One region of the Streptomyces sp. NPDC088915 genome, then DNA from elsewhere that is predicted to be linked to it. Evidence: riboswitches for the same ligand, from Rfam matches in the RefSeq annotation. Region 1 holds a riboswitch; each other region holds the start of a gene.

Evidence for each region. Region 1 has a riboswitch for cobalamin ahead of ACIP5O_RS27400 (CbtB-domain containing protein). Riboswitches for the same ligand answer to the same signal wherever they lie in the genome.
Region 2: another riboswitch for cobalamin. It lies ahead of ACIP5O_RS17305 (cobalamin biosynthesis protein); the one in region 1 lies ahead of ACIP5O_RS27400 (CbtB-domain containing protein).
Region 3: another riboswitch for cobalamin. It lies ahead of metE (5-methyltetrahydropteroyltriglutamate--homocysteine S-methyltransferase); the one in region 1 lies ahead of ACIP5O_RS27400 (CbtB-domain containing protein).

The regions. Positions count from the first base shown of each region.
Region 1 is NZ_JBIVIR010000016.1:163,341-172,856, forward strand. Features, by position in the region: gene ACIP5O_RS27385 (FecCD family ABC transporter permease) at 1-109, shown strand, start outside; gene ACIP5O_RS27390 (FecCD family ABC transporter permease) at 106-1,209, shown strand; gene ACIP5O_RS27395 (histidine phosphatase family protein) at 1,268-1,837, opposite strand; cobalamin riboswitch at 1,961-2,124, shown strand; gene ACIP5O_RS27400 (CbtB-domain containing protein) at 2,164-2,391, shown strand; gene ACIP5O_RS27405 (CbtA family protein) at 2,406-3,221, shown strand; gene ACIP5O_RS27410 (LacI family DNA-binding transcriptional regulator) at 3,549-4,574, shown strand; gene ACIP5O_RS27415 (glycosyl hydrolase) at 4,657-7,434, opposite strand; gene ACIP5O_RS27420 (extracellular solute-binding protein) at 7,875-9,179, shown strand; gene ACIP5O_RS27425 (carbohydrate ABC transporter permease) at 9,271-9,516, shown strand, end outside.
Region 2 is NZ_JBIVIR010000008.1:273,764-283,279, reverse strand. Features, by position in the region: gene ACIP5O_RS17330 (neutral zinc metallopeptidase) at 1-91, shown strand, start outside; gene ACIP5O_RS17325 (hypothetical protein) at 158-1,600, opposite strand; gene ACIP5O_RS17320 (alpha/beta hydrolase) at 1,888-3,015, opposite strand; gene ACIP5O_RS17315 (anion permease) at 3,425-4,699, shown strand; gene ACIP5O_RS17310 (hypothetical protein) at 4,712-4,933, shown strand; cobalamin riboswitch at 5,053-5,184, shown strand; gene ACIP5O_RS17305 (cobalamin biosynthesis protein) at 5,217-6,188, shown strand; gene ACIP5O_RS17300 (cobyric acid synthase) at 6,185-7,702, shown strand; gene ACIP5O_RS17295 (putative cobaltochelatase) at 7,968-9,516, shown strand, end outside.
Region 3 is NZ_JBIVIR010000019.1:139,434-148,949, forward strand. Features, by position in the region: gene ACIP5O_RS30590 (short-chain fatty acyl-CoA regulator family protein) at 1-1,329, opposite strand, end outside; gene aceA (isocitrate lyase) at 1,658-2,941, shown strand; gene aceB (malate synthase A) at 3,041-4,648, shown strand; cobalamin riboswitch at 5,214-5,362, shown strand; gene metE (5-methyltetrahydropteroyltriglutamate--homocysteine S-methyltransferase) at 5,549-7,867, shown strand; gene ACIP5O_RS30610 (radical SAM protein) at 8,029-9,315, shown strand; gene ACIP5O_RS30615 (ABC transporter ATP-binding protein) at 9,228-9,516, opposite strand, start outside.

The DNA.
Region 1 (9,516 bases):
CGGCCGGGTCCTGCTGCGCCCCGAGGAGCTGATGGTCGGCGTCGTCACCGCGTTCGTGGGCGCGCCCGCCCTGCTCTTCGCCGTCCGTCGCATGAGGGGAGCGGCATGAAGACCACCGACCGGACCGGGGCGCCGGCCGAGGACCGGGCCGGGAGTCCGGCCGCGGTGCCGTCGCGTCCGCCGGGGCGCGTCCTCGTACGGGTCGGCCCCCGGGTCGCGATCCCCGTGCGCCGCTCCTCGCTGGTCGCCGCCGCGCTGTCGGTGCTGCTGCTCCTGGGGGCGGCCGTGGCGACGCTCTCGATGGGCAGGCTGGGCATCGACCTCGCCGACCTGCCGTCGGCGCTCATGGGCGAGGCGACGGGCAAGAACGCCTTCGTCCTGAACCGGCTGCGCGGCCCCCGGCTCGTGGTGGCCGTCGCCACCGGCGCGGCCTTCGGCCTGTCCGGGGCCCTCTTCCAGTCGGTCACCCGCAATCCGCTGGGCAGCCCCGACGTGATCGGGCTCAGCGCCGGCTCCGGGGCGGGCGCGGCCGCCGCCGCGCTCTTCTTCCCCGACACCGTCCCGGTGTCCGTCGGCGCCCTGGTCGGCGCGGTCGCCGCCATGGGACTCGTGTACGTCTCCACCGGGACCGGGTTCCGCAACCCGGGGCGCCTGGTCGTGGCGGGCATCGGCGTGGCCGCGATGTCGACGGCCCTGACCCAGTACGTGGTCTACGCCGTCGAGCGCGACAAGGCGAGCGCCCTGACCGCGTACATCAACGGCAGCCTCTCCGCCCGCTCCTGGGACGACGCGACGGTCATCTGGGTGGTGCTGCTCGTCTGCCTGCCGCTCGCGGCGCTCCTCGCGCGGCCGCTGACCGTCGGCGAGATGGGCGACGACCTCTCCACCGGTCTGGGCGCCCGCCCGGACCGGACCGCGGCGGCGGCGGTCACCCTGTCGATCGTGCTGTCCGCGGGCGCGGTCGGCGTGGCCGGTCCGATCGCCTTCGTCTCCCTGACGGCGCCGCAGATCGCCAAGCGGGTCACCCGCAGCGGCGGGCCCCAGCTCGTCATGTCGACCGTGCTGGGCGCGCTGCTCCTGGTCCTCGCGGACCTCGCGGCCCAGCAGCTCCCGCTCTTCGACGACCTGCCGGTCGGGCTCTACACGATGGCCGTCGGAGGGGCGTACCTGGGCTATCTGCTCCTGAAGGAGTGGAAGCGCCCCCTCTAGAGGCGCGCGTACGGAGAGAGGGAGGGGGCCACCGGGTGGCCCCCTCCCTCTCTCCGCGTCAGCAGGTGAGCGGCTCGCCGGCGCGCAGGTTCCAGCGTCCGCCGCGTCCGCTGAGGTGAACGGCCGTCAGGGGGCGGACGTCCAGGCGCCGGGCGGTCGCGTCCGGCACCCCGAGGGCGTGGACGGTCGCGGCGCGCACGACGTCGGGTTCGACGACGGCCGTGACGCGTCCCGATCCCTCCCGGAGCGCGTCGAGCCAGGCCCCGACCCGGACGCGCAGGTCGCGGAGGGACTCACCGCCGTGCGGCGCGGCCTCCGGGTCGGAGAGCCAGGCGGCGAGCGCGGCCTCCTCGGTGGCGGCGACGTCGTCCAGGGTCCTCCCCCGCCACCGGCCCATGGCGCAGCCGGCGAGACCGGCCGCCGGTTCGGCCCGCAGGCCGAGGGCCCGGGCGGTGCCGAGGCAGCGCGCGGACGGCGAGGCGTACGCGCGCGTGGCGGGGTCCACGGCGGCCGCGAGGGCCTCGGCGCGGGCGAGTCCCGCCGGGTCGAGGGGGCTGTCGTCGTCGAACCGGACCTCGCGCAGCGCGTCGTTCGTGGCGGGCGGGACGAGCGTCAGCCGGACTGTCATCGGGATCCTTCGCGGTCGGCGCCGGTACGGGGCGGCGGGGCGGTCCCCCGTACCGTACGGGCCGCGGGGAGGCGGGGGCTCCGCGCGGGGGCGCACGGAGGTGATACAGGCCTCACGCCCTTAACAATGTCCACGTCACGCGGTACCGTCAGGCGACATTTGAACAGCGTGACGACGGCGATACGGAAGTCCGGTGGGAACCCGGCACGGTCGCGCCACTGTATGCCGAGGCCTTCCCCTGGCAGGGGAGGCCGCGGTGAGTCAGACCCGTGGACCGTCGTCCTGCACCACCGTTTGGGACGCGCGTTCCCGCAGGAGGTTTCATCATGGCCGAGGCTGCCGTCTCCGCTGCCGTTTCCACCCCTTCCGTCGCCGTACCGGCTCCGCTGCCCGTACGGGCCGTGCTGCCCTGGGCCTTCTTCGTCGGCCTTCTCGCGCTGATCGCGCTGTACTTCGTGGGCGCGGAGCAGGGTGCCACCTCCCTCTTCGCGGGCTCGGACGTGCACGAGTGGGTGCACGACGGGCGCCACCTGCTCGGCTTCCCGTGCCACTGAGGGGCGACGAGCACATGCACGCCTCGACTGTGAGAACCCTGCTGGTCCGCGGCATGCTCGCGGGCCTGATCGCCGGTCTGTTCGCCTTCGCCGTGGCCTACGTGGGCGGTGAGCCCTCCGTGAACGGCTCCATCGCCGTGGAGGAGGCCCAGGCCGCCCAGGAGGCGGCTCACGCCGGACACGGCGACCACGGCGGCGCCGGAGCGGCCGAGGAGGAAGAGGAGGAGGTGGTCAGCCGTCCCGTGCAGTCCACCTTCGGCCTGGCCACCGGCGTCCTGGTCTACGGGGTGGCGCTGGGCGGCATCGCCGCGCTCGCCTTCTCGTTCGCGCTCGGCCGCGTCGGCCGGTTCAGTCCGCGGGCCACCGCGGCGCTGACCGCGGCCGCGGCCTTCACCACCGTCTACCTGGTGCCGTTCCTGAAGTACCCGGCGACCCCGCCGGCCGTCGGCAACCCCGACACCATCGGGAAGCGCACCACCCTGTTCTTCCTGATGATCCTGCTCAGCGTGCTGCTCGGCGTCGCCGCGGTGATCGCCGGGCGCCGGCTGGCGCCGCGCCTGGGCAACTGGAACGCGAGCCTGGCGGCCGGCTTCGGCTTCGTCGTCGTGACGGGCGTCGCCTTCGCGGTCCTTCCGGCGAACGACGACGCGGTCAAGGCGGGCTTCCCCGCCAAGCTGCTGTGGGAGTTCCGCCTGGCCTCGCTGGGCGTCCAGGTCGTGCTGTGGGCGGTGTTCGCCGTGGTCTTCGGCTACCTCGCCCAGAAGGCGCTGGCCGCCCGGACGGCCGACGGGGAGACTCCGGCCCGGGTCGAGGCCCCGGCCGCGGGCTGACCCGCCGACGCGTACGACACCGCCCCGCGTGCCAGGAGCACGCGGGGCGGTGTCGTGTCGCGTGCGGGTGCCGCTCGTGCCGGGGTCCCTGATCGGCCGGGACGCGGACGGCCGCGCGGTCGATGCCGTAGTGCCCGACGAAGGCCCCGGGGAGGAACCGACGGGGTTTCCGGGACGTCGTGTCCGCGGGAGCACGTTCCTCTTGGGAGCGCTCTCAGAAGGTGGGGGCTACAGATATCCTGGGCCGGACGAGAACGCACACCGTACCCGTGCGCACCCCGTACGACCGGTACGCCGCCCAGCCGACGCAGTCGAGGAGCGCCCGCCTTGCCCGAGCAGACCACGGAGCCCCGCCCCACGCTGGAGGCGGTCGCCGCGCGCGCCGGCGTGTCCCGCGCCACGGCCTCCCGGGTCGTCAACGGGGGCGCGGGCGTGCGCGCCCCCCTGGTCGAGAAGGTGCGCAGGGCCGTCGAGGAGCTCGGTTACGTCCCCAACCACGCGGCCCGCACCCTGGTCACCCGGCGCAACGGCGCCGTGGCCGTGATCATCGCGGAGCCCGAGTTCCGGATCTTCTCCGACCCGTTCTTCGAGCAGCAGGTGCGCGGCATCAGCCGGGAACTGACGGCGCACGACTCCCAGTTGGTGCTGCTGTGGGTGGAGGGACCGGGGGACCACGAGCGGATCGCCCGCTATCTCGGCGGGGGCCACGTCGACGGCGCGCTCGCGTTCTCGCTGCACAGCGACGACGCCCTGCCGGCCGTGATCGGGGGGGCCAGGATCCCGGTGGTCGTCGGCGGGCGGCCCGCCCCCGGCACCGACCCCGCCGTGCCCTTCGTCGACTGCGACAACCGGGGCGGCGCCCGGGAGGCGGTGCGGCACCTGGTGGGCCTCGGGCGCCGGACCATCGCCCACATCTCCGGGCCCGCCGACCAGACGTCGGCGATCGACCGGCTGCACGGCTACCGGGACGTCCTGCTCGACGCCGACCCGGAGCTGCTGTGCGCGGGCGACTTCACCGAGGAGAGCGGCGCGCGGGCCATGGCGGAGCTGCTCGACCGGCGGCCGGACGTGGACGGGGTGTTCGTCGCCAACGACCTGATGGCGTCGGGCGCGCTGCGCACCCTGCGGGAGCGCGGGGTGCGGGTGCCGGAGGACGTGGCGGTCGTCGGCTTCGACGACATGGCCTCGGTGGTCGGCCGGACCTCCCCCGCCCTGACCACCGTGCACCAGGACATCGAGGGGATGGGGCGGCTGATGGTGAAGCTGCTGATGCGGCTGCTCGACGGGACCGGGCCGGAGATCCCCGGCTCCGTGGTCACCCCGACCTCGCTGGTCCGCCGCGCCTCCGCCTGACTCGCGCGGGGGTTTTCCCGTAGGGAAAGGGCGGCGGGCCCGGGTGCGTCACCCGGGCCCGCCGCCCCGTTCCCCTACGGGATCAGTCGTACGGGATGACGACCACGGACCGGTCCGTGCCCGTCTGGAGCCGCGCGTCGCCGTTGCCGATGGCGCTCCAGACCTCCAGGCGCACCGTCCCGCCCCGCAGGTCGCCGAGCGTGCCGGTGGCGGACTTCAGGCCCCGGGACTGGGCGTACTCCTCCCAGCCCGTCACCGGGTCCGTCGCGAAGTACTGGTACGTCTCCGTGCGGTCGAAGGTGCCGTCGCCGGTCAGGTCGTAGCTGATCCGGGCCTGCTGGCCGAGGCCGACCGACGTTCCGGCGTCGACCTGGAGCCGGAAGGCGGTCGAACCGCCCGCCCGGAGCGTGCCGTTGACGTTCTTGGCGACGTAGACGAGCGGCTTGTTCGGGGTGCCGTCGTAGTTGCCGCCCTGTGCCGAGACGAGGGTGTCGCCGCCCGCCGTGGCGCCGGTGGCCGTGGTGAGCGCGCCACCGGTGCGGAGCTGGAAGGTGTTGCCGGTGCCCGGCTCCGGGTCGGGGTCGGGGCCGGGTCCCGCCGTGCCGTTGCCGACGGCGGTGGAACGCGCCGGTACGGAGAGGGACTTGCCGTCGGAGAAGGTGACCGTGCGGGCGGTCGAGCCGTAGTTGTGGGCCGCGTAGGTGCGCGTGGTGCCCTTGGTGAAGACGGCGGAGGTGGGGATCGATCCGGTGACGGTGGCGTCCGGGGCGCCGAGCGCGTCGAGCGCGGTGATCCAGTGGTAGGTGTGGGCCCTGGACTCGCCGGCCTCCGGGGTGTATCCGGCGTTCCCCGCGTCCCACTTGGCCTTGGCGGCGCCGGGGTCGGCGAGGGACTGGAACTCCCAGAGGATGTCGCGCCACTCGACGGCGGGGCCGCCGTTCTCGCGCTCCAGCTCGGCGATGTTGCGCCGGATCGCGTCCTTGCGCGCGCCGAGCTGGAGCGAGCTCCCGCTGGTCACGGGCAGGACGTTGATGCCGTGGATCTCCTCCGGGTTGGCGGTCCACCAGGTGGAGTAGGCGCCGCCGCTGCCCCAGACCATGCCGACGGTGTCGTGCTGGAAGGAGCCGGGGAAGACCTGCTGGTCGGCGTCGAACCAGTACTGGGCGACGGCCTCGGCCTCGGTGGTCAGGAGGTAGGTGCCGAGGTCGCGCAGGGAGGTGTCGCCGGTGGCCGAGCCCCACAGGACGAGGGCGGCGCTGAGGTTGGTCGACTCGGAGGACGACTCCTGGTTGTTGCCGGCGGCGAAGCCCTGGTGGCCGCTGGCCCAACTGTGTCCGGCGTAGACGTCGAAGCCGCGCAGGAAGGGGAAGGCGCCGTCGGTGCGGCTGGGGTTGGCGGTGTCGCGGACCAGGGTCTTGACCATGGTGCCCCAGGCGGAGTCGGCGGCCCAGTTCGGGTCGTACTGGGCGACGATCGCGGCGGCGTACACGTAGTAGCCGTAGTGGAAGTGGTGGTCGTTGAGTTCGGTGTCGCTGCCGTAGGAGGCCGGGTAGCCGGTGAGGGTCTTCCAGGCCTGGTCGTACGAGAACTCGTTGGCGCCGCCGGCCGTGAACCACTCCTGGAGGCGGCCCTTGATCAGGCCGAGGAGCTTGTCGCGGACCGCGCCCTCGCCGATCTGGTCGGCGAGCGGCACCAGTTGGGCGAGCCTGCCGAGGGCCTTGCCGGTCCAGTACGTGTCGACGGCTCCGGAGAACGGGTCGGAGGAGTTCGCGACCTCGTTGAGGTAGCCGCGCAGGCGGGCCGCGTCGACGCCGCTGCCGGGCAGGCCGGGGAGGGTGGCGGCGGCCTTCTGGGTGGTGGTGAAGGAGGCCGCCTCCCGGACCTTCATGGTGCCCCGGGGCGAGACGTAGGTGTACGGGGTCAGCGGGTCCGTGGTGTGCAGCCACTGGTGGCGGTAGAGCGCCTGGAGGGTGCCGCGCTCGGTGCCCTCCCTGGCCTCGGTGGTGAGGCCGTAGGTGGCGCGGACGGTGCCGGCGTCGTAGCTCCAGTTCACCGTGGAGCCGGTGACGAAGCTGTAGGCGTACTTGCGGTAGGTGGCCAGCGCGTCGGTGGAGGGCAGGACGGCGACGGAGAAGTAGTCCTTGCCGCCGAGGCCCGCGGTGATGGTGGAGCCGGAGACGTTCCAGTCGGTGCCGGTGGGCGAGAAGAGGGCGTAGTGGTGTCCGGCGACGGTGATGCCGAGGACGTTGCCCTGGTCGGAGAAGACCGTGGGCGCCTGGGCGGTGGTGATCCGGGCGTCGCCGCCGGTGCCCCTGGCGTACACGAAGGGCAGGCCGTGGCCGATGGTGGTGCGCAGGGTGCGGGCGCCGTCGGACCAGTAGGGGGTGACGGTCCAGTCGGACCAGGCGTCGGCCTTGGTGTCGGGCGAGTTGAGGCCGGTGAGGCCGAGGGTGAGGTCGCGCTTGTGGGCGAACTCGTACTGGCGCCCGTCGCCCACGATCGCGGGGCTGGTGGGGTAGCCGAGCTCCAGGCCGCCGGAGACGGCCTGGTAGGTGAGCGGGTGGCCGTACATGGGGGTGGAGTACGGGTTGTCGCCGTAGCGCTGGAAGGCGAGGGAGGACCACCAGTCGTTGGTGGGGACGGGCTTGCCCTGGGCGGCGGCGGTGACCTTGGGGGTGACGGGGGCGCCGGTGTTGGTGGTGGGGCCCGAGGTACCGGCGGGGCGGGTGTCGGAGTAGCTTCCGGCGCCCGCCGGGACGGTGGCCGCGGCCGCGGGGACGGCGGCGGGGCCGAGGCCCACGGCGGCGAGGGCGGAGACCAGGACCAGCGCCGCGGCGGGCCGGGTGCGGGGGGATGGCATGAAGGGGCACCTCATGTCGTCTGCGAGGGATGGAGCTCGGGACGGATGGAGCTCGGAGCGGGCGGACGGGGTCTGCCCGGGGAGTGGCGGTCGGGGGCGCGGGGCCCGGGGCGGAGGCTCGGGTGGGGATGCGGGAGCGGGGCTCGGGTGGAGGTGCGGGGGCGGGGACTCGGGTGGGGTGCGGGGCCGGGGAGGCTCGTGTTCGGGAGTCCGGAAGTCCCGCCTCCAGAATGGCTGAGAGCGCTCTCAGAGTGACGGAAACGTAAAACCCTGGAAACGAGCGTGTCAAGAGGTTGAACACGGGCGGGAGTTGAGGTCTCTTCTCGTCCGTTACGCCTTCGAGCCTTGACGGATGCACCACCGCACGGGCACGCTCCCCACGCACGCTTGAGAGCGCTCTCAACCGCTCTCGCTCGTTCCGGAGCCAAGGGAGGCTTCCCATGCCCATCGCCCGAGCCGCCAAGAGAGCCGTCGTCCGCCTGGGTGCGGTCACGCTCGCCGGGGCCCTGCTCGCCGCCTGCGGCGGATCGACGGACGACTCGTCCTCGGACAGCGCGGGAGGGAAGGTCACGATCACCGTCGACCTCTTCGGCTCCTTCGGATACAAGGAGGCCGGGCTCTACGCGGAGTACGAGAAGCTCCACCCGGGCGTCACCGTCAAGCAGACCGACACCGAGGACGAGGCCGACTACTGGAAGTCCCTCCAGACCCGGCTCGCCGGCGGCGCCGGCCTCGCCGACGTGCAGGGCATCGAGGTGGGCCGCATCGCCTCCGTCGCCCAGCAGCAGGCCGACCGGTTCGAGGACCTGAAGAAGTACGGCGCGGACTCCCTGAAGGACCAGTTCGCCCCCGCCAAGTGGGCCGCCGCCACCGGCAAGGGCGGCGAGATCCTCGGCCTCGGCACGGACGTCGGCCCGGAGGCCATGTGCTACCGCACGGACCTCTTCGAGCAGGCCGGGCTGCCCACCGACCGCGAGGAGCTCGCGAAGAAGTGGGCCACCTGGGACGGCTACCTGGACCTCGGCAAGCAGTACAAGGCGAAGGCCCCCGCCAAGAGCGCCTGGCTCGACAGCGTCGGAAGCCTCTACTCGATCATGATCGGCCAGGAGAAGGAGCGCTACTACGACGCCTCCGGGAAGCTGATCTGGGAGCAGAACCCCGCCCTGCGCTCCGCCTGGGACCACGCCGTCCAGGCCGCGGACGCCGGTCTGAGCGCCAAGCTCGACCAGTGGTCCCCGCAGTGGAACCAGGCCTTCTCCGCCGGCTCCTTCGCCACCATGCCGTGCCCCGCCTGGATGCTCGGCTACATCAAGGGCCAGGCCGGCGAGGCCGGCAAGGGCAAGTGGGACGTGGCCGAGCTGCCCGGCGGCGCCGGCAACTGGGGCGGCTCGTACCTGGCCGTGCCGAAGGCCGCGAAGCACAAGAAGGAGGCGTACGAGCTGATCAAGTGGCTCACCGCCCCCGAGCAGCAGACCAAGCTCTTCCAGAAGCAGGGCAACTTCCCCTCCGCCACCGGCGCCATCGAGAAGGTCGCCGACGCGAAGGACCCCTTCTTCTCGAACGCCCCCATCGGCAAGATCTTCGGTGACGCGGCGAAGGAGGCCCCGGTCCAGGTCCTCGGCGTCCACGACCAGAACATCGCCCAGCAGATCACCAACGCGCTGAGCGAGGTCGAGCGCAAGGGCACCGCCCCCGAGAAGGCCTGGTCGAACGCCAAGAAGGGCGTCGAGAACACCATCGGCTGACCCGTGCCGCCGGACGGACGCCCCCGGCGTGACCGAGGGGGTCCGTCCGCCCCGCCTCCCCCGCTCCGACCCCACACCGAAGGGCCGCACCGTGACCCTCACCGCACCCGAGACACCGGCCGGTCCCCGGCAGGCCCGGCCGGAGCCGGCCGCGCCGCCCCGGCGGCCCGGACCCGTCCGGCGGACCTGGCAGAAGGTCTCCCCGTACGCCTACGTCGCCCCGTTCTTCACCCTGTTCGCCGCCTTCGGCCTCTTCCCGCTGATCTACACGGCCTTCGTCTCGCTGTACCGGGTGGAGCTCCAGACCCCCGGCGACATGGAGTGGCGCGGGCTCGGC
Region 2 (9,516 bases), on a different contig from region 1:
CTGGACCCACGGCTCGGCGGCGCAGCGGCAGAAGTGGTTCTACGAGGGCTACGAGACCGGCGACATGGCCCGCTGCGACACCTTCCGCTGAGTGCCTTCCGCCGGCTGAGCCGTCGTCCCCGGCGCCACGGGTGCTCCGCGGCGCCGGGGACGTGCGTCACGCTCCCCCGGTGTGGACCTGGAAGGCGGCCCTGCGGACCGCCTTGGCCAGGGCCGGGTCCGGATGGGCGGCGGCGAGGGCGACCAGGACCTGGACGGTGCGGGGGTGGCCGACGGCCCGGACCTCGTCGAGCAGCGCGGGGACGGTGCCCTGCACGGCGGAGTCGAGGTGGCGGACGAGCAGCGCGCTCTCGCCGTGGTCGGCGACGGCCGCGGCGGTGTCCACCCAGAGCCAGGTGGCCTCCTCCCGGGTGAGCACCTCCTGGGCGTCGTCGGGGTCGGCGCCCTCGTACTCCGCGAGCCAGAGCAGCGCGTACGGGCGCAGCGAGGGCTCGGTGACGGTGGCCCGGACCTCGGCCTCGGCGGGGGCGCCGACGACCCGGAGCGCCTCGAAGGCGAGGCCGCGCAGCAGGGCGTCCTCGCCCCGGGCGACGGCGAGGAGCTCGGCCACCGCGCTGGAGAGGGTGCGGGCCGCGAGCCAGGCGCGGTACTCGTCGCGGGCCGGGCCCGGGGTGAGCCGGGCGCAGCCGCGGAGCATGTCCTCGGCGGACTGCTCGATGTTGCCGGCGGGGCTCTGCGCGGCGACGCAGATCTGCTCCAGCTTGACCCACACCGCCCAGTTGCCGAGCGGGGTGAGGGTGGCGTGCCGCTCGCCGGCGTCGGAGCCGGGGCCGGAGGCGGGGTCGGAGTCCAGGGTGAGCGCGCCGACGGCGGCCAGGCCCTCCAGGGCCCAGTCCAGGAGGGCGGGCAGCCCGGCGGTGCCGGCCTCGGCCGGTGTCTCGGGGGCCTCCGGGGTCTGTTCGGGCGCGGGGACCTCGCAGCGCTCCTCGCGGAGCTCCTCGACCCGCTGGCCGAGGAGGTCGAGGAGGGCCGGGACGAGGACCGGGCCCTGGGAGAGCTGGAGCAGCGAGAGCACCTGCGGGACGGCCTCGACGACCTCGGCGACGGCGCTCGGGGCGACCCCCTCGGGGGCCGGGTGCACCAGGGACCAGGCGTCGAAGAGGGCGACCCAGCCGCGCAGCACGGCGGAGTCGTCGCGGTCCCAGGCGTGCAGCCGCCAGCCGGGGCGGGCGGTGTCGCCGTGGAGCTCGACGAGCCCGGCGAGCCGGGCGCGGTCCCAGCCGGCCCGGACCTGGCCGGGCGTCAGGTCGAGGGCCGCGGCGGCCCGTTCCTGCGGGGGGAAGGCGCCGGGGCCGGTGCGGGGGGCCGTCCGGGCCCCGCCCTCGACGGCGGCCCAGCGGGCGATCCGTACGGCGTCGGCGAGGACGTGCCGGGCCTGGCGGGCGAGTTCCGCGCGGGGCGGAGTGCCCTCGGGCGGCCGCGGCGCCGGCCGGGTGCGCCGGGTCGTCACGGCCCGTCGGGCGGTGGCCAGCGACCGTGGGCGGACGAGTCGGAGTCTGGAGTTGCGCGCCAATGGTTCATCGGGCTTTCGAGACGTCACGGGGGCAGTCTTCCCGCTGACGGCCCGAAAGCCCAATCGGAACCGGCCGCGCCGTCGGAACGGGCCCCGCGGGGGCCCGGCGGAGGTCCCGCGAAGACCGTACGGAGGTACTGCGGAGGCTTCGGGCGGGCTCCCCCGGCCGGTGCGGGCTCCTGGGCCGGTGCGGGCCCCCGGCCGGTGCGGGCTCCCCCGGCCGGTGCGGCCCCCCGGCCGGTGCGGGCTCACGGGCCGGTGCGGGCTCACGGGCCGGTGCGGGGAAGGTCGCGAAAGCGGTCGCGCGGGAGGTCTCAGAGCAGCGGGACGAGGAAGCGGCGCAGGGACTCCTCGTAGCGGACCGGGTCGGGGTTCCACATCGCCGCGTGCGGGGCGTCCCGGACGGTCTTCGGACTGATCAGGTCGGGGCGGCGGGCGGCGAGTTCGACGGAGGGCTCCCAGGGGGCGATCGCGTCCTCGGGGCCGTGGAAGAGGAGGACCGGGGCGCGCAGGGCGCCGGGGGCCGAGGCGAGCTGGAGGAGGTCGCCGTGCGGGCCCGTCCTGCCCCGGGCGGCGCGGACGGCGAGCGGCATCAGGAACCCGGGGACGTGCCGGGCCGACGCGAGGTTGCGGAGGGTGACCTCCCAGTCCAGGACCGGGGAGTCGAGGACGAGGCCGGCGATCCGGTCGCGCACCCCCGAGTCGGCGGCGGCGCGCAGGGCCATCGACGCCCCGGGCCCCCAGCCGTGCAGGACGACCTTCTGGGCGCCCCGGCGGACGGCGTAGCGGAGGGCGGCGTCGACGTCGCGCCACTCGGAGTCACCGAGGTGGGCGAGGCCGTCCGGGGAGGGGGGAGCGCCCTCGTCGCCCCGGTAGGCGGGGACGAGGACGGGGATCCGGTGCCGGTGGTAGAAGGGGACGACGTTCAGCGGGTGTTCGCGGGTGGCGCCGAGGCCGTGCAGGGCGATCACCCAGGTGGTGCGCGGGGCGGGCACGAGCCAGGCGGGCAGGGGGCCGAGTTCGCCGGGGATCTCCACGTCCTCGTGGTCGATCCCGAGGGCGCTCGTGGGCGTGCCCCGGTGGAGCGCGGGGGTGAGCCGGACGCGGGCGCCGGGCCCGGGGGCGCCGAGCTCGATCCGCTCCAGGCGCCGGACGACGGTGTCGGCGGTGTGCGGGGCCCGGTCGAGGACGGGGCCGAGGACGGCGTGCAGACCGGGCCCCTCCATGCCGTACGTGCCGGGGCGCAGCGAGGCGAGGCTGCGGGTGAGGGTGATCCGGTCGGGGCCCGTGGCGTGCACGGTCAGCCGGGGATCGCCGGGCAGGGGGCGTACGGACGACGCCTTGAGGGCGAGGTCGCTGGCGTACCGGCCGGCCGCGACCGCGGCCGCGCCGACACCGAACAGGGTGGTGACGGCCGCTGCCGTCGCTGTAGCCGGGCGCACACCCCCAGTGTCCGCAGGACGGGGCCGGGATGCCACCGGAAGGGGCGGAGTCGTTACCGAAGGACCCGAGGGAGCGGAGTCGCCCCCGAAGAAGCGGAGGTCGCCACTCCGGGGAGTGACGCGGGTCTCCTCGGCGGGGTCCCCCGGTCGGGTGGTCCGGTCCGGGGAGCGGAACGGGGCGGCACGGGAGGAACCGGGGCAGGCCGCCGAGGCCTTGCGGGGCCCGGATTACCCGGGGTCGCAGGGCGCCCGCATCGTGGACGCCCCTCCCCCGGACCCTCCCCCGGGGACCAAGCGGAATCTCTTGGCACCGGTTAGGGACACCACGCCGCCCGCCCCAGTTCATCTTCCGTTCACCCAGGTTGCTTACGTTCGACCAGCCACTGACGTCAAACGATTGCCTGGGTAAATGGAACACATCACGCTGCTGCTCGCCATTGTGGTCGTGACAGCTCTCGTGTTCGATTTCACGAACGGTTTCCACGACACCGCGAACGCGATGGCCACGACCATCTCGACCGGTGCGCTCAAGCCCAAGACGGCGGTGGCCATGTCCGCCGTGCTCAACCTCGTCGGCGCGTTCCTGTCCGTGGAGGTCGCCAAGACGATCTCCGGCGGGATCATCAACGAAGAGGGCATCCGCACAGAGGTGATCTTCGCCGCGCTGGTCGGCGCCATCCTGTGGAACCTGCTGACCTGGCTGCTCGGACTCCCGTCCAGCTCCTCCCACGCGCTCTTCGGCGGTCTCATCGGCGCCGCGGTCATGTCGGCCGGCTGGTCGGCCGTGAACGGCTCCACGATCGTCACCAAGGTCCTCATCCCGGCCGTCGCCGCGCCGGTCGTCGCCGGCCTCGCCGCGATGGCCGCCACCAAGCTGACGTACAAGATCAAGGCCAACCCCGAGGCGAAGGCCACGGCCAAGGGCTACCGGGCCGGCCAGATCGCCTCCGCCGGTCTCGTCTCCCTCGCCCACGGCACCAACGACGCCCAGAAGACGATGGGCATCATCACCCTCGCCCTGGTCACCCAGGGTGTCGTCGCCCCCGGCTCGAACCCGCCCCTGTGGGTCGTCGTCTCCGCCGGCGTCGCCATCGCGCTCGGCACCTACCTCGGCGGCTGGCGCATCATCCGCACCATGGGCAAGGGCCTCACCGACCTCCAGCCGCAGCAGGGCTTCGCCGCCCAGACCAGCGCCGCGACGGTCATCCTGGCCTCCTCGCACCTCGGCTTCTCCCTCTCCACCACCCAGTCCTGCTCGGGTGCCGTGATGGGCGCGGGCCTCGGCCGCAAGGGCGGTGTCGTCCGCTGGTCGACCGCGACCCGGATGTTCGTCGCCTGGGGCCTGACCCTGCCCGCCGCGGGCCTGGTCGGCGCCGGCGCCGAGTTCCTCACCAAGCAGGGCACCTGGGGCATCGCCGCCGTCGCGGTCCTGCTCGTGGCCGGCTCGGCCGTCATCTGGTCGCTGTCCCGCCGCAAGCCGGTCGACCGGCACAACGTCACGGCCGACGACCTCGACGCCTCCGACGCCGAGCCCGCGGGCGTGGTGACCACCGCCATCGCGGCCGTCACCCCGCCGCCGGCCGGCTCCGTCGCCGCCGTCACCGACGAGGACCTCAAGGCGACCATCCCCGCCCCGGCCCCCACCGACCCGACCGCTCCCCCGGCCCCGGCCGCGAAGGTCTAAGGAAAGCACCGCATGAAGATCGACTGGGCAGCCCTCGGCTCCGTCTTCGGAGTCAGCCTCGTGGCGACCGTCGCCCTGGTGGGCCTCTTCTCCCTCGGCATCGTCGGCCTCACCAAGCAGGAGGAGGCCACCGCCCGGGGCGGCTCCGCCGCCCTGGCCCGCACCGGCGCCTACGCCTGCTTCGGACTGTGCCTCGCGGCCGTGGCGTACGGCATCTACCTGATCGTCGTCTGACGGCCCCGCTCCACCGGCCGGGCGGTCCGCACCTTCGGGTGCGGGCCGCCCGGCCGCTTCTCTGTGGTGCTCCGCACAGTGCGCCGCCGCAGGTCAAAGCTGGGTTGACGCCCGTTCTCGGCGCGTGGTGGACTGCCGAGGCCATTACGGCGGCAGCAGAGGAAGTCCGGTGCGAATCCGGCGCGGTCCCGCCACTGTGACCGGATCCGAGGGTCCGGGAGTCAGGAACTCTCGCCGCCGGTCACGTCGATCCAGGGCGCGGACCCTGAGTGAGGACACAGCCATGCCCGGGCGCCCCAGAGCCACCGGTGTCTTCGCGTACGGCGCGGCCGCGGGCCTCGCCGTCGACCTGCTCCTCGGCGATCCCCGCCGGGGCCACCCCGTCGCCGCGTTCGGCCGGACCGCCGCCGCCGTCGAAGGGCGCCTCCACCGCGACCACCGCGGCTGGGGCGCCCTGCACGCGGCCGTCTGCGCCGGTTCCACCGTCGCCCTCGGCGCCCTCGCCGCCCGGGCCGTACGGAACCGGCCGGCCGCCGCCGTCGCGCTGACCGCCGCCTCCGTGTGGGCCGTCGTCGGCGGGACGACCCTGGGCCGGGAGGCCCGTGCGATCGGCGGGGCGCTGGCCGCCGGGGACCTGGAGGTGGCCCGGGAGCGGCTTCCGCACCTGTGCGGGCGCGACCCGCGGTCCCTGGACGGTCCCGCGATGGCCCGCGCGGTCGTCGAGTCGGTCGCCGAGAACACCTCGGACGCCGTGGTCGGCGCCCTGTTCTGGGGCGCGGTCGCGGGCGTGCCGGGGCTCGTCGGCTTCCGGGCCGTCAACACCCTGGACGCGATGGTCGGCCACAGGTCCCCCCGGTACCGCCGCTTCGGCTGGGCCTCGGCCCGCCTCGACGACCTGGCCGGCTGGCCGGGCGCGCGCCTGACGGCCGCGCTCGCGACCGTCGCCGGCGGGAATCCGCGCGGGGCCGCCCGGGCCTGGCGGGCGGACGCGTCGAAGCACCCGAGCCCCAACGCGGGCCCGGTCGAGGCCTCCTTCGCGGGCGCGTTGGGCGTACGGCTCGGGGGCACCCTCTCGTACGGCGGGCGCGTCGAGCACCGGCCGGTGCTGAACGGGGAGGGGCGGGCCGTCGAGGTGGCGGACGTCGAACGGGCGGTGGCGCTCTCGCGCCGGGTGACCGCGCTGACCCTGGCCGCCTGTGTGGGCGGCCGTCTGATCGCCGACGCCGTGCGGCGCGGGAAGCGGAGGACTTCATGAGGGGCGGGAGGGGCGGGGGGCTGCTGGTCGCCGGGACCACGTCCGACGCGGGCAAGAGCGTCGTGACGGCCGGGATCTGCCGCTGGCTGGTCCGCAAGGGCCTGAAGGTGGCGCCGTTCAAGGGGCAGAACATGTCCCTCAACTCCTTCGTCACGCGCGAGGGCGCCGAGATAGGCCGGGCCCAGGCCATGCAGGCGCAGGCCGCCCGGGTCGAGCCGACCGCGCTGATGAACCCGGTGCTGCTCAAGCCGGGCGGCGACCGCTCCAGCCAGGTCGTCCTGATGGGGAAGCCGGTGGGCGAGCTGAGTGCGCGCGGCTACCACGGGGGCAGGCAGAAGGAGCTGTTCGAGCCGGTCATGGCGTGCCTGGAGGAGCTGCGGAGCACGTACGACGCGGTGATCTGCGAGGGCGCCGGCAGCCCGGCCGAGATCAACCTGCGGCGCACCGACATCGTGAACATGGGCGTGGCGCGGGCCGCGCGGCTGCCCGTGGTGGTGGTCGGGGACATCGACCGGGGCGGGGTCTTCGCCCAGTTCTTCGGCACGACGGCGCTGCTGTCCCCCGAGGACCAGTCGCTCGTCGCCGGGTACCTGGTGAACAAGTTCCGGGGCGACGTGAGCCTCCTCGAACCCGGGCTCGACATGCTGTACGGCCTGACCGGGCGCCGGACCTTCGGCGTCCTGCCGTACGCGCACGGGCTCGGGATCGACGAGGAGGACGGCCTGAGGGTTTCCTTGCGGGGCGCGGTCCGCGAGTCGGTCGTGGCGCCGCCGGTCGGCGCGGACGTGCTGCGGGTCGCCGTGTGCGCCGTCCCCCTGATGTCCAACTTCACGGACGTGGACGCGCTGGCGGCCGAACCGGGCGTGGTCGTCCGGTTCGTGGACCGGCCCGAGGAACTGGTCGACGCGGACCTGGTGGTCGTGCCGGGCACGCGCGGCACGGTGAAGGCGCTCGCCTGGCTGCGGGAGCGAGGCCTCGCGGACGCCCTGGCCCGGCGCGCGGCCGAGGGCCGCCCGGTGCTCGGCATCTGCGGCGGCTTCCAGGTCCTGGGCGAGCGGATCGAGGACGAGGTCGAGTCGAGGGCCGGTGTGGTCGACGGGCTCGGACTCCTTCCCGTACGGGTGCGGTTCGGGGTCGAGAAGACCCTGGCCCGGCCGGTCGGCGAGGCGCTCGGCGAGCGGGTGGAGGGGTACGAGATCCACCACGGCGTCGCGGACGTGCGGGGCGGGGAGCCCTTCTTGGACGGGTGCCGGGTCGGCTCCGTGTGGGGCACCCACTGGCACGGCTCCCTGGAGGGCGACGGCTTCCGGCGGGCGTTCCTGCGAGAGGTCGCGGCGGCGGCCGGACGCCGGTTCGTCCCGGCCCCGGACACGTCGTTCGGCGCCCTGCGCGAGGAACAGCTCGACCGGCTCGGCGACCTGATCGAGGAGCACGCGGACACGGACGCGCTGCTGCGCCTCATCGAGGAGGGCGCCCCGGCGGGGCTGCCGTTCGTGCCGCCGGGGGCGCCGTGAGCACGGGGGCGCGGCCCGGGGCCGCGGTGGGCGGGGGCGGCGCGAGGACGCGCGGGCGCCGCATGGAGGAGGCGCCGGACCCGGGATGGCACCGCGCGGAACACGCACCCGATCCGGGATGGTCGCGCGCACGACACGCACCCGACCCGGGATGGTCGCGCGTCCAGGAGACGCCGGGTCTGCGGCGGGGCCGCGCGACGGAGGCGTCGGGCCTGCGGCCGGACCGTTCACGTCGGCACAACGAATCCGAGGAGAGGACCACCCGATGAGCACCCGGTACCCGTTCACCGCCGTCGTCGGCATGGACGACCTGCGGCTCGCGCTGCTCCTGAACGCCGTCAGCCCCGCCGTGGGCGGCGTGCTCGTCCGGGGTGAGAAGGGCACCGCCAAGTCCACCGCCGTGCGCGCGCTCGCGGAGCTGCTGCCCGCCGTGCCGGTGGTCGCGGGCTGCCGGTTCAGCTGCGACCCGGCCGCGCCGGACCCGGGCTGCCCGGACGGGCCGCACGAGGCGGGCACGGGGACCGAGCGGCCCGCGCGGATGGTCGAGCTGCCCGTCGGCGCCTCCGAGGACCGGCTCGTCGGCTCGCTCGACATCGAGAAGGCGCTCGCGGAGGGCGTGAAGGCCTTCGAGCCGGGGCTGCTCGCCGACGCCCACCGGGGCATCCTGTACGTCGACGAGGTCAACCTCCTGAGCGACCATCTGATCGACCACCTCCTCGACGCCGCCGCCATGGGCTCCTCCTACGTCGAGCGCGAGGGCGTCTCCGTGCGCCACGCCGCCCGGTTCCTGCTCGTCGGGACCATGAACCCCGAGGAGGGCGAGCTGCGGCCGCAGCTCCTCGACCGGTTCGGGCTCACCGTCGAGGTCGCCGCCTCCCGCGAGCCCGAGCAGCGGGTGGAGGTCGTGCGGCGGCGGCTCGCCTTCGAGGACGACCCGGCCGCGTTCGCCGCGCGCTGGACCGGCGAGGAGAGCGCGCTGCGCGAGCGGATCGTCGCCGCCCGCGCCCTGCTCCCGCAGGTGGTCCTCGGGGACGCCGTCCTGCTCCAGATCGCCGCGACCTGCGCCGCGTTCGAGGTGGACGGCATGCGCGCCGACATCGTCATGGCCCGCACGGCCACCGCGCTCGCCGCCTGGGCCGGGCGGACCGAAGTGTCCTCCGAGGACGTGCGGCAGGCCGCGCTCCTGGCCCTCCCCCACCGCCGCCGGCGCTCGCCCTTCGACGCGCCCGGACTCGACGAGGACAAGCTCGACGAGACCCTGGAGCGGTTCAAGGGCGAGGACCCGGACCCCGACCCGGAGCCGGACGGCCCGGGGGACGGCGGCCCGGACGACGGCGGCCCGGGTGACGGCGGGGGCGGTCCGGACGGTGGCGGCGTCCCGCCGCAGGGCGACGGGCCCGCGCCCGAGGACGTACCGGCGCCGGAGGAGGCTCCCGTACCGGAGCAGGCGCCCGCCCCGCAGCAGGCCGGTGCCGGTTCCGGCGAGCGGGCCGCCGTCAAGGCCGCCGAGCCCTTCCGTACGAAGGTGCTCAGCGTGCCCGGTCTCGGCGAGGGCGCGGCCGGGCGCCGCTCCCGGGCCCGCACCGAGCACGGCCGTACGACCGGCTCCACCCGGCCCCGGGGCGCGCTGACCAAGCTGCACCTGGCGGCGACCGTGCAGGCCGCCGCCCCGCACCAGAAGGCGCGCGGGCGGACCGGGCCGGGGCTCGTGGTCCGGCGCGACGACCTGCGGCAGGCGACCCGGGAGGGCCGCGAGGGCAATCTCGTGCTCTTCGCGGTCGACGCCTCGGGCTCGATGGCGGCCCGGCAGCGGA
Region 3 (9,516 bases), on a different contig from region 1:
GCAGTCGAGGCGTTCGCAGACGCGGCAGCCCATGCCGATCGGGGTGGCGGCGGCCCTGTTGTCGAGGTCGAGGCCGTCGGAGTAGACGAGCCGGGAGGCGTGGCGCAGTTCGCAGCCGAGGCCGATGGCGAAGGTCTTGCCGGGGTCGCCCCAGCCGCCGCGGTGGCGGGTCACCGTGCGGGCGGTCCACAGGTAGCGCTGTCCGTCGGGCATGGCCGCCACCTGGACGTGGATGCGGCCGGGGGCGGCGAAGGCCTCGTACACGTTCCAGAGGGGACAGGTGCCGCCGGCGCGGGAGAAGTGGAAGCCGGTGGCGGACTGCCGCTTGGACATGTTCCCGGCCCGGTCCACCCGGACGAAGGAGAACGGGACCCCGCGCAGGCGCGGGCGCTGGAGGGTGCTGAGGCGGTGGCAGACGGTCTCGTAGCCGAGTCCGGAGCGGTCGGTGAGCCGCTCGATGTCGTAGCGCGTCTCCTCCGCGGCGGCGTGGAAGGCGCGGTACGGGAGGACGAGCGCGGCCGCGAGGTAGTGGGCGACGCCGATGCGGGCCAGGGACCAGGTGCGGGAGCCCTCCTCGTAGTCCTCGGAGGCGTACGCGGAGAGCAGGGCGTCCTGTTCGAGCAGGGCGAGCTGGGTGGCCATGCGGAAGGCCTGCTGGCCGGGGCGCAGCCGGGGCGAGAGGTGCAGGATGCGGGCGGCGGGGTCGTAGCGGTGGAGCTGCCGGTCGGCCTCGGCGTCGGCGGTGATCCGGACGCCGTGGCGCTCGTCGAGCCGGGCGGCGAGGGCGCGGCGCACCTCTCCGGGGCGGACGCCGATCTCCTCCGCGAGCTCCTCGGCCGCCAGGTCGGCGTCGTGGAGGTAGTTGCGGCGCCGGTAGAAGAACTCGCGGATCTCCTCGTGCGGCGTGCGGGCGCGTGCCGGGTCCGGGGCGAGGGAGTCGTCGCGGTCGCCGGTCAGGGCGGCGAGGCGTTCGGTGAGGGCCTGGCGGCCGCGGCCGAGGTCGAGGAGGACGGCGGCCACGTGCGGGAGGCGGGAGGCGAGTTCCGCGAGGTCGGCGGCGGAGAGCGCGGCGCGGTCGAGTTCGTCGGCGAGGGTCTCGCGCAGGTCGGCCAGGAGCCGGCCGGTGTCCCGCTCGGAGAAGAAGTCGGGGTCGACGCCGAACGACTCGGTGACCCGCAGGAGGACGGGGACCGTGAGGGGGCGGGTGTCGTGCTCCATCTGGTTCAGGTAGCTGGGCGAGATCCTGAGCACCCTGGCCAGGTCCGCCTGGGTCAGCCGGCGCTCCTCGCGCAGGCGTCGCAGCCGCGCTCCGGCGTAGATCTTGCTCACGGCTGTCCTCCCTCGGGTCGTGCGTGGGCCACACCCTAGGCCAATCCGCGTCCTTTCAGAGCTTCGCAAACTTGGCAGGCCTGCGTCGGAAGATTCGCAGAAGTTGGCGGGCGGCCACGGTTGTTGGCACGGAGTGCCACTGCGAGAGTCGGACCACGGCCCGCCGTGCCCCACCAGGAGGCGGAGTTCGGGGCACGGCTCATGCCCTGACGTCGTAGGACCCGGTCGTCTCCGCCCGGGGCCCGGCGGGCCGCCCGTCATCTCGTACGGAGCCCCGCGACCCTTCGCAGGGCTTCGCAAAGTTCGACACCCCCCGGGAGGGACCATCATGGCGCAGGCAGGAAACCAGGCGGCCGAAGAGCTGGCGCGGCAGTGGGCCACGGACCCCCGCTGGAAGGGCGTCGAGCGCACCTACGGCGCCGAGGACGTCGTCCGCCTCTCGGGCAGCGTCCGCGAGGAGCACACCCTCGCCCGGCGCGGCGCGGAGCGCCTGTGGCGGCAGTTGCACGAGCTCGACTACGTCCACGCGCTCGGCGCGCTGACCGGCGGCCAGGCCGTGCAGCAGGTCCGGGCCGGGCTCCAGGCGATCTACCTGTCCGGCTGGCAGGTCGCCGCCGACGCCAACCAGGCCGGCCACACCTACCCCGACCAGAGCCTCTACCCGGTCAACTCGGTGCCGCAGGTGGTCCGCCGGATCAACAACGCGCTGCTGCGCGCCGACCAGATCGCCACCGCCGAGGGCGGCACGGACACGACGGACTGGCTCGCGCCGATCGTCGCCGACGCCGAGGCCGGGTTCGGCGGTCCGCTGAACGCCTTCGAGCTGACCAAGGCGATGATCGCGGCCGGTGCGGCGGGCATCCACTACAAGGACCAGCTCGCCTCGGAGAAGAAGTGCGGCCACCTCGGCGGCAAGGTGCTCGTGCCCACCTCGCAGCACGTCCGCACCCTCAACGCGGCCCGGCTCGCCGCCGACATCGCCGGCACCCCGACCCTGGTCATCGCCCGCACCGACGCCCTCGCCGCGAACCTGCTGACCAGCGACGTCGACGAGCGCGACGCCGAGTTCGTCACGGGCGAGCGCACGGCGGAGGGCTTCCACCGGGTGCGGGGCGGCATGGCGCCGGTCATCGCCCGCGGCCTGGCCTACGCCCCGTACGCCGACCTCATCTGGGTCGAGACCGGCACCCCGGACCTGGCGCAGGCCCGCGAGTTCGCCGAGGCCATCCACGCCCAGTACCCGGACCGGATGCTCGCCTACAACTGCTCGCCGTCCTTCAACTGGAAGGCGGCCCTGGACGACGACCAGATCGCCAAGTTCCAGCGCGAACTGGGCGCCATGGGCTACAAGTTCCAGTTCATCACCCTGGCCGGCTTCCACTCGCTCAACCACGGCATGTTCGACCTGGCCCGCGGCTACGCGGAGCACGGCATGACCGCCTACGTCGATCTCCAGGAGCGCGAGTTCGCCGCGCAGGAGCACGGCTTCACCGCCGTCAAGCACCAGCGCGAGGTCGGCACCGGCTACTTCGACCTGGTCTCCACCGCCGTCAACCCCGCCTCCTCCACGACCGCGCTCGCCGGGTCCACGGAGGAGGAGCAGTTCCACTAAGGGGGTGTCTCCCGAGCCGCGGGGGCGGGTGTCCACGTCACCCGTCCCCGCACCCCTCCCCGTACCACTCGCTCCTCCGCTCCCCTTCAGGAGACACCGATGACCACCAGCGCCGTCCCTACCCGCCAGGTCCGCGTGCTCGCGGCCCCGGGCGACCGCCACGACGAGATCCTCACCGCCGACGCCCTGGACTTCGTCGGCCGTCTCGCCACCGCCTTCACCGAGCGCCGGCGGTGGCTCCTGAAGGAGCGGCGCCGGCAGGCCATCCGGCTCGCCACCGGCTCGCCGCTCGACTTCCCTCTCACCACCTCCGCCGTGCGCGCCGACCCGGACTGGCGGGTCGCCCCGCCCGCCCCCGGGCTCATCGACCGCCGGGTGGAGATCACCGGTCCGCCGGAGCGGCGGGCGGCCGTCGACGCGCTCAACTCCGGTGCCAGTGCGTGGACGGCCGACTTCGAGGACGCCACCGCGCCCACCTGGGAGAACGTGATCGAGGGCCAGCTCGTCCTGCTCGACGCGTGCGAGCGGCGCCTCGACTTCACCACCGCCGAGGGCCGGGAGTACCGGCTCCGCGAGGGCCGGCTGCCGACGATCGTGGTCCGGCCGCGCGGCTGGCACCTCGACGAGGAGCACCTGGAATTCGACGGCGGCCCGGTGCCGGCCGCGCTCGTCGACTTCGGCCTGTACTTCTTCCACTGCGCCCGGCGGCGGATCGACGCCGGATACGGCCCGTACTTCTCCCTGCCCAAGCTGGAGAACCGGTACGAGGCGCGCCTCTGGAACGACGTGTTCCTGCTGGCCCAGGAGCTCCTGGACATCCCCCGGGGCACCGTCCGCGCGACCGTCCTCGTCGAGACGATCACGGCCGCGTTCGAGATGGAGGAGATCCTGCACGAGCTGCGGGAGCACAGTTCGGGGCTCGACGCGGGCCGCCGGGACTACCTGTTCAGCCTGATCAAGACCTTCGGCCACCGCTCCGACTTCCTGCTGCCCGACCGGGCGAAGGTGACGATGACGGCGCCGTTCATGCGGGCGTACACCGAGCTGCTCGTGCGGACCTGCCACCGGCGCGGCGCCCATGCGATCGGCGCCACGGCCGCCCGGGTCCCCGCCGGGGACCCGGCGGCGCACGAGGCCGTGCTCGCCGCGGTCCGCCTGGACAAGGAGCGGGAGGCGGAGGACGGCTTCGACGGCTCCCGGGTGGCCCACCCGGGCCTGGTGCCGGTCTGCCGCGAGGTCTTCGACGGGGTGCTCGGGGACCGCCCGCACCAGCTCGACCGGGCCCGCGAGGACGTGCGGGTGACCGCCGGGGAGCTGCTCGCGGTGCGCCGGGTCGGCGGGCCGCCGACCGAGGAGGGCGTCCGCGCCAACATCACCGTGGTGCTGCGCTACTTCGACGCCTGGATCCGCGGGCAGGGGTCGGTCACGGTCGACGGCCTGGTGGAGGACGCCGCGACCGCCGAGATCGCCCGCGTCCAGATCTGGCAGTGGCTCCGGCACCGGACCGTCGACCGCGGCACGGTCCTGGAACTGCTCGACCGCGAACTGGCCGCGCTCGGCGCCGAGTTCCCGTGGGCGGCGCTCGACGAGGTGCGGGCACTCTTCGAGAGCGCCGCGCTCGCCGCCGAACTGCCCCTCTTCTTCACCCCGGAGGCGTACTCCCGCCACCTCGTCCGCACGGTGACGGCCGCCGAGGTGGCGGCGTGAGCGCCGGTCCGGGCGGCGGCATCCGGCGCGTCGGGGTCGTGGGCGGCGGCCGGAAGGCCGATCGGGGGTTCCCCCTGTACGACCGGGCGGAGACGCCCGGACGGCCGGCCTGAGGAGGCCGGCGCCCGCCGCCGGGGAAGAGGCCCGGTGGAGGGTCCCGAGAGAGGACCCGGCGGCGGTACGGCGAGGGGCCGGGGGCGGGTGGTGCCGCCCCCGGCCCCGCTGCCGTGCCGTGCCGCACGCCCGGCCCGTGGGTCCGGTCCCGCACACCCGGTCCGTGCGTCCGGTCCCGTGCGCCCGGCCGCGTGCCCGATCCGTACGCCCGGTCCCGCACGCCCGATCCGTACGCCCGGTCCCGCACGTCCGGTCCCGTACGCCCGCCCGCGTGCCCGGCCCGTACGCCCGTCCCCGTACGTCCCGCAGATCCGTCCCCGTCCCCCCGCCGTTCACCCGCGCGTCTCGTCGGCTCGCCCGAATGGCGAGATACCCGTCCCCACTCCCGGTGCAGACCCCGTACCCTGGCCGGGCAGCTGGTTCGCCCCCGTCCGCCAGGCGGGAGGCGTCGTAAGAGGGAACCCGGTGGGAATCCGGGACTGCCCCGCAGCGGTGAGCGGGAACGACCGCCGTCATACGCACTGGGCCCGGGAAGGGTCTGGGAAGCGACGGCCAGTAGGAGTCGTGTACAGCGCGACGTGCCCGTGAGTCCGAAGACCTGCCCGTTGCCCGCACGCGGACGATTCCGCGCGCGGACATCCCGGTGACCTCGAGGGCGGGTCGGCGTACATACCGACGGACGACCGCGCCCCGCCGCGCGTGTTCGCAACCGTCCGGTCCGTCGCCCCTTCGCGTCCTCGTCCCGTCCCCGGGACCTCAGGGATTCATCTCGCGAAGGAGATCTCCGTGACCACGAAGTCCGCAGCCGCGGCAGCACGGGCCACCGTGTACGGCCACCCCCGTCAGGGCCGGGACCGGGAGCTGAAGAAGGCGGTCGAGGGCTACTGGAAGGGCCGCGTCACCGCCGGCGCCCTCCGGTCCACCGCCGCCGAACTGCGCCGCACGCACTGGCGGCAGCTCGCCGGGGCCGGTGTCCACGAGGTGCCGACCGGCGACTTCTCGTACTACGACCACGTCCTGGACACCACCGTCATGGTGGGCGCGATCCCCGCGCGGCACCGCGAGGCCGTCGCCGCCGACGCGCTGGACGGCTACTTCGCCATGGCGCGCGGCACCCAGGACGTCGCTCCGCTGGAGATGACGAAGTGGTTCGACACCAACTACCACTACCTGGTGCCGGAGCTGGGCCCGGACACGGTCTTCACGGCCGACTCCTCGAAGCAGGTCGCGGAGCTGGAGGAGGCCCTCGCCCTGGGGCTGACGGCCCGTCCGGTCCTCGTCGGACCCGTCACCTACCTGCTGCTCGCCAAGCCCGCACCGGGCGTGGCCGCCGGCTTCGATCCGCTGACCCTGCTCGACCGGCTCCTGCCGGTGTACGCGGAGGTCCTCGCGGACCTGCGCGCGGCCGGCGCCGAGTGGGTGCAGCTCGACGAGCCCGCGCTCGTCCAGGACAGGACCCCGGCCGAGCTGAACGCCGCCGCGCGCGCCTACCGCGACCTCGGCGCGCTCACCGACCGGCCGCGGCTCCTCGTCGCCTCGTACTTCGACCGGCTCGGCGACGCCCTGCCCGTCCTGGCCGAGGCGCCCGTCGAGGGTCTCGCGCTCGACTTCACCGGCCCGGCCGCCGCCAACCTGGAGGGGCTCGCCGCCGTCGGCGGGCTGCCCGGGAAGCGGCTCGTCGCCGGTGTGGTCGACGGCCGCAACATCTGGGTCAACGACCTGGAGAAGTCCCTGGCCACCCTCGGCACCCTCCTCGGCCTGGCCGACCGGGTCGACGTCTCCGCCTCCTGCTCCCTGCTCCACGTGCCGCTCGACGCGGCGGCCGAGAAGGGCGTCGACCCGCAGATCCTGCGCTGGCTCTCCTTCGCGCGGCAGAAGGCCGCCGAGCTCGCCACGCTGGCCAGGGGCCTGTCGCGGGGGACGGACGCGATCGCCGGCGAGCTGGCCGCCAACCGCGCCGTCCTCGCCTCCCGCGCCACCTCCCCCATCACCCGGAACCCGGCCGTGCGCGCCCGCGCCGGGGCCGTCACCGGGGCCGATGCCCGCCGCTCGCAGCCGTACGCCGAGCGGGCCGCCGCCCAGCGCGCCCACCTGGGCCTCCCGCTGCTCCCGACCACCACCATCGGCTCCTTCCCGCAGACCGACGAGCTGCGCGCGGCCCGCGCCGACCTGCGGGCCGGCCGGATCGACACGGCCGGGTACGAGGAGCGGATCAGGAACGAGATCCGGGAGGTGGTGGCGTACCAGGAGAAGACCGGCGTCGACGTCCTGGTGCACGGCGAGCCCGAGCGCAACGACATGGTGCAGTACTTCGCCGAGCAGCTCGACGGCTACCTCGTCACCCGGCACGGCTGGGTCCAGTCGTACGGCACCCGCTACGTCCGCCCGCCGATCCTGGCCGGTGACGTCTCGCGGCCCGAGCCGATGACGGTGCGCTGGACGGCGTACGCCCAGTCCCTCACGTCCAAGCCCGTCAAGGGGATGCTGACGGGCCCCGTCACCATGCTGGCCTGGTCGTTCGTCCGCGACGACCAGCCGCTCGGCGAGACCGCCCGGCAGGTGGCGCTCGCCCTGCGCGACGAGGTGGGCGACCTGGAGGCGGCCGGCGCCTCCGTCATCCAGGTGGACGAGCCGGCGCTGCGCGAGACGCTGCCGCTGCGGGCCGCCGACCGCCCGGCGTACCTCGACTGGGCGACGGAGGCGTTCCGCCTGGCCACCGGCGGGGTGCGGCCGGACACCCAGATCCACACCCACATGTGCTACGCCGAGTTCGGGGACGTCGTGCAGGCCATCGACGACCTCGACGCCGACGTCATCAGCCTGGAGGCGGCCCGCTCCCACATGCAGGTGGCCCGGGAGCTCGCCGCCCACGGCTACCCGCGCGAGGCCGGTCCCGGCGTCTGGGACATCCACTCGCCCCGGGTGCCGAGCGCCGAGGAGGCGGCGGACCTGCTGCGCACCGGTCTGGAGGCCGTCCCCGCCGAGCGCCTGTGGGTCAATCCGGACTGCGGTCTGAAGACCCGCGCCTGGCCGGAGACCCGGGCCTCCCTGGAGAACCTGGTCGCCGCCGCCCGCACGGTCCGCGCGGAGCTGTCCGGCTCGTGACGGGACGCGCCCCCGGGGCCGGGGCCGGGAACCCCGGCCGACGCCCCGGGGGCACGCGCGCGTAGCGTGGGGTACACGTCGGCTCCATGAGCCCCCTCACCTCGGGAGACCCGCCTGTGTCCAGCGTCGCACCCACCCGCACGTCCGTCGTGGAGTCCCTCATGGAGCGCTTCCCGGGGATTCCCCGGGAGGCCGTGCTCAAGGAGGACCTGCTGCGCGGCGGGGTCGCCTTCGACCCCGCCGCCCTGTCCGGCAACGAAGGGGGCGAGGTGAAGCCGAAGTCGTACTTCATCTTCTCCTTCGACCACCGGACGCTGCCCGAGCTCGGGGAGGCGGCGCTCAACCGGCCGCCGGAGGAGATCGTGCTGACCGGCGGCCCGTACGGGCTGCGGCGCACGGTGGTGTCGGTGCGGGTCAACCCGTCCTCGCCGTACCGGGTCGCGCCCGACGAGGACGGGGCGCTCGCGCTCTTCCTGGACGGGGCGCGGATCGCGGACGTCGGCCTGCCGCCGATGCCGGAGTACTACCGGCACCCGCTGTCGAACGGCAAGTCCGTGATGGAGGTGGCGCCGACGATCCAGTGGGGCTACCTGATCTACCTGACGGTCTTCCGGGTGTGCCAGTACTTCGGCGCCAAGGAGGAGTGCCAGTACTGCGACATCAACCACAACTGGCGCCAGCACAAGGCGGCGGGCCGCCCGTACACCGGGGTGAAGCCGGTGGACGAGGTCCTGGAGGCCCTGGAGATCATCGACCGGCACGACACGGCCCGCGCGTCGACCGCGTACACCCTGACCGGCGGGGCCGTCACCTCGAAGGTCGGCGGGAAGGACGAGGCCGACTTCTACGGGCAGTACGCGCAGGCCATCGAGGAGCGCTTCCCCGGCCGCTGGATCGGCAAGGTCGTCGCGCAGGCCCTGCCCAAGGCGGACGTGCAGCGCTTCCACGACTACGGCATCCGGATCTACCACCCGAACTACGAGGTGTGGGACCGGCGCCTGTTCGAGCTGTACTGCCCCGGCAAGGAGCGCTACATCGGCCGGGACGAGTGGCACCGCCGCATCCTGGACTCGGCGGAGGTCTTCGGGCCGCGCAACGTCATCCCGAACTTCGTCGCCGGGGTCGAGATGGCGCGCCCCTCGGGCTTCCTGACCGTGGACGAGGCCATCGCCTCCACCCGGGAGGGCCTGCGGTTCTTCATGTCGCGCGGGATCACGCCCCGCTTCACCACCTGGTGCCCGGAGCCGACGACGCCGCTGGGCCGCGAGAACCCGGACGGCGCCCCGCTCGAGTACCACCTGCGGCTCCTGGAGGCGTACACGGAGACGCTCCGGGAGAACGACCTCACCGCCCCGCCCGGCTACGGTCCGGCCGGTCCCGGCCGCGCGGTGTTCTCGGTCAGCTCCTTCATGGACGCGCTGGCGCCGGAGCCCGGCGACGGGGAGTAGGAGGGCCCGGCCGTCCCCAGGAAGCGGACGTGGGGGCGGCCCCCGGGGTCCGGCCGGGTCACGACGCTCCGGACCCGGTAGACGTCCGCGATCAGCTCCTCGGTGAGCACCTCCTCCGGCGTGCCGCCGGCCACCACGCGGCCGCCGGAGAGGACCACGAGCCGCTCGCAGTACATCGCCGCGAGGTTCAGGTCGTGCAGG